One region of the Xenorhabdus littoralis genome, then DNA from elsewhere that is predicted to be linked to it. Evidence: riboswitches for the same ligand, from Rfam matches in the RefSeq annotation. Region 1 holds a riboswitch; each other region holds the start of a gene.

Region 1 (3,213 bases):
AGCAGACTGTCAGATAGTTTTCTCAGCCATGAATCTTGTGGATTACGCCATTGTTGTTGATGACCATAACCCGCAGAAAATGAACCCTTGAGTTTTTGACTCAGCAATACTAATCCGAGGCAACAAAAAAGTTGGATTAAAGCGAGCAGAGCCGCGTGAGCAAGATCGTAGTCGTAACTGAGTGCTTGGTAAATGGCAAGTTCAATCGTGGTTGCTGCGGGCCCGCCACCTAATGCGAGTACAGTGGCAAAACTGGCAAAGCACAGCATAAAAATCAGTGCTCCGGTCGGCAAAATCTGGCGGCGCAGATAAGGCCATTCCACAAAACGAAAATGTTGCCACTCACTCATGCCTAGTTGGGCTGCGAGCTGTCGTTGTTCAATTGCAATATTTTCCAGAGATTGCAGCAATAATCGAGTTGCCATTGGCATATTGAAGAAAATATGTGCCAGCAGAATGCCTTGTAGCCCGTAAGGTGTAAAACGATACTCAATGCCTATCCACTGGCAGATATTTGCCAGCCAGCCCGTTTGACCATAGACGGTGAGAATACCAAACAGGGCGACCAAAACAGGGAGGATCAATGTCATGGCGCATAAACGCAGAAATAGTGTTCTCCCCGGAAAATGACGGCGATATAGTGCCCTTGCAAGGAAAATCGCAGGTGTTACGGAAAATACAGCAGATAAAAATGCTTGCCAGAAAGTGAACCGGATGACATGCCAGAGATAACTGTCATTTAACAATTCCAGCAAATCGCTTTCGGGCGCACTGAACCACAGCGCCCCGAAGGCTGAAAAAGCAACGATAATTAATAGGCCGGAGGCGATAGCCCCCGGCAGTAACCAACCCGCAATTAACGGCTTACAGCGCTTTGCCATGTACGAATCCATTTTGTACGGTGTTTTGCCACATCGTCTGCATTGAATTGCAGCGATTTCTCAGGTACAGGAAGTTGCTTGAAAACGTCAGGTAATGGAATATCAATCGCGGGATACATCCATTGAGTCGTCGGGATTACTTGCTGAAATGCGGGTGAAACCATGAAATTCATGAATTTCCCGGCCAATTCTGGCTGCTTGCTTGAGGCTAGCTGAGCGGCTACTTCAATCTGCACATAGTGACCCTCTTTGAATATCGCTGCGGCATAGTTATCTTTTTTCTCTGACATGATGTGATAACCCGGTGATGTGGTATAACTCAGCACCATATCGCCTTCACCTTTTAAAAACAGACCATAAGCTTCGCTCCAGCCCTTAGTGACGGTTAAGGTCTTTTTGGCAACTTTCTGCCATTCCTGCGCCGCCTTGTCCCCATAAAGATCCTGCATCCAGAGCAGTAACCCCAAGCCCGGAGTACTGGTGCGTGGATCTTGATAAATAATCTTCCAATTCTGGTGACTATTGATTAATTCATCCATACTTTTTGGAGGATGGGGTAAGGTGTTCTTATTGTAAATAAAGGCAAAATAACCGTAATCGTAAGGAATAAATGTCGTGTTGTTCCATACAATGGGTAATTTCAGTTTTGAAGTATCGATATTGCTTGGAGTGAACAATCCTGTTTGTTGAGCCGCCTGAATCAGGTTGTTATCTAAACCCAGTACGATATCTGCTGATGTTTTCTTGCCTTCCATTCTCAATCGGTTAAGCAGGGATACTCCATCTTCCAGAGCCACGAGTTTAAGTTCACAGCCACACTCTGCTTCAAAGGCTTTTTTGATGGCAGGCCCTGATCCCCATTCAGAGGCAAAGGAATCATAAGTATAAACGGTTAGTGTGGGCTTTGCCTGAGCGACCTGAGCAAAAACACAGACAGAAATTGATAGCGTACTGAAGGCAATAAAGCGGGAAAATAATTTCTTAAACACTTTGCTCTCCTGTAATTATAAATGTGAGTTATAAGTACGAGTTATTGGCAAATTGGCAAAGGATATGGAAAGTGCTAAATAAGAATTACTTATTTTATATCAATGATTAGCGTCCCAAATTCCTACGCCGGTATTAGCCGGTTCAGGTTCGACGGGTTTGTTCTCAGCCGCGCTGTTTCATAACAGCCGCACCCCGTTGAGATGGTGGTATTGTAGAGACTTAGGCTACGCCTGCAAAGTCTAATCATAGAGGTTTACCGCTTGAGATGAGTGTGAAACAATTAGCTATCTTTTTAAATCTGTTTTATCGAGAGGTAGTCTGGTGATCGATGATGATGGCTACCGCCCGAATGTAGGAATTGTAATTTGTAATCGCCAAGGGCAGGTTCTATGGGCCCGCCGTTATGGGCAGCATTCCTGGCAGTTTCCTCAAGGGGGCATCAATCAAGGGGAATCACCAGAGCAAGCGATGTATCGCGAGTTGTTCGAAGAGGTTGGTTTAAGTCGCAAAGATGTACGGGTTCTCGCTTCGACCCGGAGTTGGTTGCGTTACAAATTACCCAAGCGTTTGGTGCGTTGGGATACAAAGCCTGTTTGTATTGGGCAAAAGCAACGTTGGTTTTTATTGCAGTTGCTGTGTAATGAAGCAGATATTAATGTACAGCGCAGTAGTACGCCGGAGTTTGATGGCTGGCGTTGGGTAAGTTATTGGTATCCTGTCCGGCAGGTAGTTTCTTTTAAACGGGATGTGTACCGCCGCGTAATGAAAGAATTCTCTTCAATTGTCATGCCAATGCAGGAACCGGCTTCACAATTGCATTCACCTTATTTATATCGTCGCAGAAGAAGTTAGGTAACTGTTATGCTCATGCGCTTAAGGGAAATTGTCGAAAAGGTTGCTATGGCAACCAATTTATCTGAAGCGCTTGAGCTACTGGTCAATGAAACTTGCCTTGCAATGCACACGGATGTCTGCTCCATCTATCTGGCAGATCATCAGCGGCAGTGTTATTACCTGATGGCAACCAAAGGGTTGATCAAACCAAAATGGCGGTCTATCAGTCTGGCCTTTGGTGAGGGTGTTGTTGGTGAAGTAGGGCGATTATCCGAATTAATCAACCTCGCAGATGTTCGTGATCATCCCAGTTTTAAATATATCCCCCAAGTGAAAGAAGAAAACCTGAGAGCTTTTTTGGGTGTGCCGATTATTTATCGCCGCCAGTTACAGGGTGTATTAGTTGTTCAGCAACATGATCGTCGGCTGTTCGATGAAAGTGAAGAATCCTTCATGGTTACACTGGCAATGCAGCTTGCAGTTATTCTTGCCCAAGTGCAGGCAAAAG
Region 2 (3,213 bases), on a different contig from region 1:
TGCAACATCAATGCCGTACCATCCCAAGTGAAAATATCTACCTTCCCGGTACAGATTTTGTCGACAGAGTGATGATCGAAAATAATCGTCCCAATACTGTCCTGCGATCCATGCAAACCTTGCTGAATCATGGTCGTCTGGCAGGTACAGGTTATCTTTCAATTTTGCCGGTAGACCAAGGTGTTGAACATTCCGCCAGCGCTTCTTTTGCCGCTAATCCCCTCTATTTTGATCCTAAAAATATTGTTGAATTGGCTATTGAAGCGGGCTGTAACTGTGTTGCTTCAACTTACGGCGTTCTGGCGTCTGTTTCTCGTCGTTATGCCCATAAGATCCCATTCTTGGTGAAGCTCAATCACAATGAAACTTTGACCTATCCGGCTCAATATGACCAAACTTTATATGCCAGCGTCGAACAAGCATTTGAAATGGGCGCCGTTGCGGTTGGTGCAACTATTTATTACGGTTCACCCGAATCACGCCGTCAAATAGAAGAAATTTCAGCAGCTTTCGAACGAGCTCACGAGTTAGGCATGGTTACTGTGTTATGGGCTTATCTGCGCAATTCAGCTTTCAAGAAAGAGGGGATTGATTACCACACCAGCGCAGATTTAACAGGTCAGGCAAATCATCTTGCAGCAACTATCGGTGCCGATATCGTTAAGCAAAAAATGGCTGAAACCAACGGAGGCTATAATGCCATCGGATTTGGCCATACGGACAAACGTGTCTATAGTCATTTGACCACTGAACACCCCATTGATTTAGTTCGCTATCAACTTGCTAACTGTTATATGGGGCGCGCTGGATTAATTAATTCTGGCGGCGCTTCTGGCGACAACGATTTGAGTGATTCAGTCCGCACCGCTGTCATTAATAAACGTGCCGGAGGAATGGGATTGATTCTTGGTCGTAAAGCGTTCAAGAAGTCAATGAAAGAAGGTATTGAGTTAATCAACTCCGTTCAGGATGTGTATCTGGACAAAAAAATCACCATCGCATAACCGGATTTTTTAACTTTTCATGCTTCACACTTCATAATGGGGATATGGCTATCCCCATTATCTGGTAACAAACGCTCCTTACTCCTTAATTCACCACCATTGATGAAAATGGTGTACAGGCCCAATTCCCTGCCCCACTTCTAGAGTATCCGCCTGAGTCAGTGCATTTTGCAGGTATTTTTTTGCTACAGGAACCGTACTTTGCCAATCGGAATAACGAGGACGCAATGCAGCAAGTGCGGCAGATAAAGTACAGCCCGTTCCGTGGGTATGATGTGTATTCACTCTGGGAGCAGTAAAACGCCACTCACCTTCAGGGGTAAAAAACCAGTCAGGGCTTTCTCCATCGCTCAAATGCCCGCCTTTTAATAAAACTGACTGACATCCGATTGAGAGTAATTCACGCCCTTGCTGTAGCATCTCATCTTCTGTCTTAGCCGGATCACATTGCAGTATCGCCGCCGCTTCCGGCAAATTTGGCGTAACCAGAGAAACAATTGGCAGTAGCTGTTCTACCATTGCCGTAATAGCTTCCGGTAATAACAACGGATCACCACTCTTCGCTACCATAACAGTATCCAATACAATGTGAGGGATAGGATAACGATGCAATGATTCTGCAACTACAGCGATGTTGGCAGCATTGGATAACATACCAATTTTGGCGCTATCTATTCTGACATCTGAAAGCACTGACTCTAACTGAGCAGACACAAAAGAGGGGTCAATGTTATAAACTGACTGTACACCCATTGTATTTTGGGCAACCAACGCGGTTATGACCGATGTACCGTAAGCGCCAAGCGCAGAGAAGGTTTTTAAATCGGCCTGAATACCAGCACCACCGCTAGGATCTGTGCCTGCGATAGTTAATGAATTAATTCTCATGAAGGTGATTCCTACCACCAGCCAAAGAAAAGCAGATATCGAAAAAAGAGATACCACGACTTCCCTACGCTGGCATTATCCAGATCAGGTAATACGGGTACTTCTCAGTTCAATCAAGAACGCCCCGAGTCAAAATAAAAATCACTCTATTAGTATCCCAATAGAGTGATATTTTCAATAGTTTATCGTCAGATAATAAAATAAAACTAACGATAAATATATTTAGTCAGCAATCAAACACCAACCAAAGTAAATTTATTACTATACAGACATAACGTTTGCAGCAGCCGGACCTTTAGGACCATCCTGAATTTCAAACTCAACTTGCTGGCCTTCAGACAATGTTTTAAACCCATCTTTCATAATTGCAGAAAAATGTACAAATACATCTTTGCTGCCATCAGCCGGAGTAATAAAACCAAAACCTTTAGACTCGTTGAACCACTTCACAGTACCAGTGATTTTTGCCATTTCAAAAATTTCCTTTGAATCACTTAATTCGCCGATTGGCATAAAAATAAACAAACCCGTATTCATTTCTGTTATTTATTAACAGAACAATACTTCGTTTACCCATGTGTTTTATCACATACTCTTTATATAAGCGCAAGCCATTTTTTTCAGGCGCTGGAGCCAACGCACATATTTGAATTCCTTAACATCCATTGCAATTTAAAATTATCCAATACAATTTACGGTATATAACAATATGAATTAATGTAAAAAGAAAATTTTAACCCGAAGAAACATCTTCTATGGATTTAATATATAATTCTGTTTCTTACGCCTATTAAAGGATTACATAGAGAGTTATAGTTATCCAAAATCCATTTTACATAACTATAATATTCCAACTCACTCTATTCAAGACTTGTAAACCATACAATATAAGCATTTTGAATATAAAAAGCTTACTTTTTGTTTATCATTTATTAAATATTGTTCAAATATAATATTTTAATAATAATGACACCTATATTATAGGAATAGTTAATGGGAATAGTTATGAGATTAACGTGAGGCCGGCCAGATGATTTTTTATTTACCCGTAATCATACTGAATAATCGTTTCACCTACGGTGAATAAAAAATAGAATAGTATAATGAAATATCTTAGATGTTTGATAATAGATGTTTGATGGCAAATGCTTGAAAAATGCTGATCTATGTCAGACATTCCCGCAGAAGATTCAACGGATTAATGAAGATAATACAGACTATAACAATCAGCCGGGTATGATCCCCGGCTGAAAAAGGTTCGGAATGATGAGCTGACACTTCAACTAGCTAATCTGTTTCTTTGCCTTATTTGCTTTAGCAA
Region 3 (3,213 bases), on a different contig from region 1:
TAGATAATTGTGTGATTGCTTTACGAGGGTTCAGGAATGCTTCATTTTTAAAAAAGAGTCCCTTATGAAAATGGTCAGCAAGATCTGGCTCAAGTGCTGCAATTTGTTCTGAATTAACGTGTTCGTAATTTTCAGTTTTATTGGCAAAAGTCTTCAGCTCGGCAACATCACGCCCCAAAGCAAGCACAAGAGTACCTGATAAGATAAGTGTATCAGTATGATTTGCCCACCAATCGATAGCATGTTGTCCTAATTTAACGACTGAAGGCGCAGCACTTTCACCTTCACACCATGGAGCCAACATACCGCCAGCCCACCAAGAACATGCTTTATCGCCTATCGTTGATCCGCGTTCAAGAATTCGAACATTTGCGCCTCTTGCCATGAACTCTGCCGCACAAGTCAGACCTGCAACACCAGCCCCTATGATTGTAATATGCATAGTTTCCCATTCCATTTATTAAAGAAAATGATGAACTGGGCCATGACCGAAGCCTATGTTCAAGTTGTCAGATTCTAAGATGGCCTGATGTAAGTAATCTTTTACCTTAGTTACCGCTTCAACTAGGTTGCTTCTAATTGTGTTGCCACGGAAATAATAAAGCTACCGAAACTCCAATTAAGAATGTATTTTCGGGGTACATCGTAATATCCTTAAAGTTCCAATTTCGGCAAGCAACTATCCTTTCAATTTTAATTCTGAGAGACATTTTAAAAAACACAACTGAAGTAAATAAAAAATATAACTGAAATAAATAAAAACAAATAGAAACAAACATAATTAACCGGATGTTTTCAATAACTATAGAATACTTGCCAATGTGACTTTTTACTTAAATAGAATTAGACTCTATAAATAGCTTTTCATAATAGTAATGAATTCAGGTAAATAAATATTCCATACACCACGGTGCACCATGCATACAATTTTTACATGTTATTTGGCGCTGTTATTTTTAGCGCCTTAGCGTACAGTAAATAGACATGACAATGACATAAATAAAACCATATGTATATGGAAATTACCTATATATTGAGTTAAGTCACAGTATTTATTTCTCTGGTCATAACTCCAAAGAAAAGAATAGTAATGAGTTCCTCATGAATGATCTGTCTTTGAAATTATCCCCCCCAATTACATCACTATTTTATATTCCACCGGAGCCAGATAACCTGGTGTTGAATGCTTATGATGGTGGTTGTAAAACACGTCGATATAATCTAATATCACATTCACCACCTGTTTTCTGCTACCAAAAATCTGGCTCCACATTAAAAACAAGGTGGACACTACATCAAAGACAGATCAGACAAAAGTCCCAAAAAATCCTTCGATTTTTATTGAGAGATTTATGTAGGAAAAATAGTTATACTCTGAGATGTTTTTTTCTTGTCGGAGTGCCTAGCGTTCAGCGTATATCACGATGGACACAGGCTGAGACCGTTTATTCGGGATCCGCAGAACCTGATCGGGCTAATACCCGCGAAGGGAACAAGAGTAATCAACTCGCTGCCAGTATCATCATATATCCGTTATGTTAATGTGATGTACAGATACCAACCAGCATCAACCATTACTCCCTGCGAGCTCCAGACAAGCAATTTTCTCAACGTAAGCCTGATCAACAATGACACAGGCGATAACACAGTCAGGAATTTGCTATGTCTAAGTCCAACAATATCGTTAGTTCCAATACCGTTATTACCGATACATCTATTTCAAACGCCATCATCCCAACGGCTGATATTTCGCCCAAGTCTCATCCGGCAAGGCCACGTAAGGCTCAGCGGGATGCAGCACAAGAATTTATCAACGCCGTTCAAGGCGTGACTTTTCCCAACTCAAAGCGCATTTACCTTGAAGGTTCACGTCAGGATATTCAAGTGCCGATGCGTGAGATCCAACTCTCTCCGACACTGGTTGGTGGCACAAAAGAGAATCCTCAATTTGAAGAAAATGAGCCGGTTCCCGTTTATGACACCTCCGGCCCTTATGGCGATCCGGCTTCCGTACTGGATGTACAAACGGGATTACATAATATTCGCCAACCTTGGATTGATGAACGCAATGATACCGAACCTGTTTCAGCCCTGAGTTCTGATTTCACTCAACAACGTCTGGCAGATGCAGGGCTGGATCACCTGCGCTTTCACCATCGCCCGCATCCACTGAAAGCCAGACAAGGTAAGCGTGTCACCCAATTACATTACGCGCGCCAAGGTATCATCACACCTGAAATGGAGTTTATCGCGCTGCGCGAAAATATGGGACGCGAACGTATCCGCAGTGAAGTGCTCCGCCAACAACATCCGGGACAAAATTTCGGGGCCAATTTACCGGAAAACATCACACCCGAATTTGTCCGTCAGGAAGTTGCGGCCGGTCGGGCGATTATTCCCGCTAACATTAACCATCCAGAATCCGAACCGATGATTATCGGCCGCAATTTCTTGGTAAAAGTGAATGCCAACATTGGTAACTCTTCCGTGACTTCGTCCATTGAAGAAGAGGTGGAAAAACTGATTTGGTCTACCCGTTGGGGCGCGGATACCGTCATGGATCTCTCTACCGGGCGCTACATCCACGAAACCCGCGAATGGATACTGCGCAATAGCCCGGTTCCTATCGGCACCGTCCCGATTTATCAGTCACTGGAAAAAGTCAACGGCATCGCAGAAAACCTGACATGGGAAATGTTCCGCGATACGTTACTGGAACAAGCCGAACAAGGTGTAGATTATTTCACCATCCATGCCGGTGTACTGCTGCGTTATGTCCCGATGACCGCCAAGCGTCTGACAGGCATTGTTTCCCGTGGTGGCTCAATTATGGCGAAGTGGTGCCTCTCCCATCATCAGGAAAATTTCCTCTACACTCACTTCCGCGAAATCTGTGAAATCTGTGCCGCCTATGACGTTTCCCTCTCTTTGGGTGATGGGCTACGTCCGGGGTCAATCCAAGATGCCAATGACGAAGCGCAGTTTTCTGAACTGTATACCCTCGGTGAGCTGACCAAAATCGCGTGGGAATACGATGTTCAGGTCATGATCGAAGGGCCGGGGCATATCCCGATGCAATTAATCCGCCGCAATATGACGGAAGAGCTGGAGCACTGCCACGAAGCCCCATTTTATACATTAGGGCCACTGACAACGGATATTGCTCCCGGTTATGACCATTTTACCTCCGGTATCGGAGCCGCCATGATTGGC

What was found. Region 1 has a riboswitch for thiamine pyrophosphate ahead of thiB (thiamine ABC transporter substrate binding subunit). Riboswitches for the same ligand answer to the same signal wherever they lie in the genome.
Region 2: another riboswitch for thiamine pyrophosphate. It lies ahead of thiD (bifunctional hydroxymethylpyrimidine kinase/phosphomethylpyrimidine kinase); the one in region 1 lies ahead of thiB (thiamine ABC transporter substrate binding subunit).
Region 3: another riboswitch for thiamine pyrophosphate. It lies ahead of thiC (phosphomethylpyrimidine synthase ThiC); the one in region 1 lies ahead of thiB (thiamine ABC transporter substrate binding subunit).

Annotation. Positions count from the first base shown of each region.
Region 1 covers NZ_VCDP01000050.1:47,304-50,516, forward strand. The annotation lists gene thiP (thiamine/thiamine pyrophosphate ABC transporter permease ThiP) at 1-881, opposite strand, end outside; gene thiB (thiamine ABC transporter substrate binding subunit) at 857-1,870, opposite strand; TPP riboswitch at 1,972-2,076, opposite strand; gene rppH (RNA pyrophosphohydrolase) at 2,193-2,723, shown strand; gene ptsP (phosphoenolpyruvate--protein phosphotransferase) at 2,733-3,213, shown strand, end outside.
Region 2 covers NZ_VCDP01000035.1:88,091-91,303, reverse strand. The annotation lists gene fbaB (class I fructose-bisphosphate aldolase) at 1-1,004, shown strand, start outside; gene thiD (bifunctional hydroxymethylpyrimidine kinase/phosphomethylpyrimidine kinase) at 1,095-1,892, opposite strand; TPP riboswitch at 1,937-2,029, opposite strand; gene cspE (transcription antiterminator/RNA stability regulator CspE) at 2,154-2,363, opposite strand; gene FE394_RS10690 (amino acid permease) at 3,176-3,213, opposite strand, start outside.
Region 3 covers NZ_VCDP01000027.1:18,430-21,642, forward strand. The annotation lists gene FE394_RS08560 (FAD-dependent oxidoreductase) at 1-442, opposite strand, end outside; gene FE394_RS19900 (IS3 family transposase) at 1,136-1,273, opposite strand; TPP riboswitch at 1,385-1,509, shown strand; gene thiC (phosphomethylpyrimidine synthase ThiC) at 1,663-3,213, shown strand, end outside.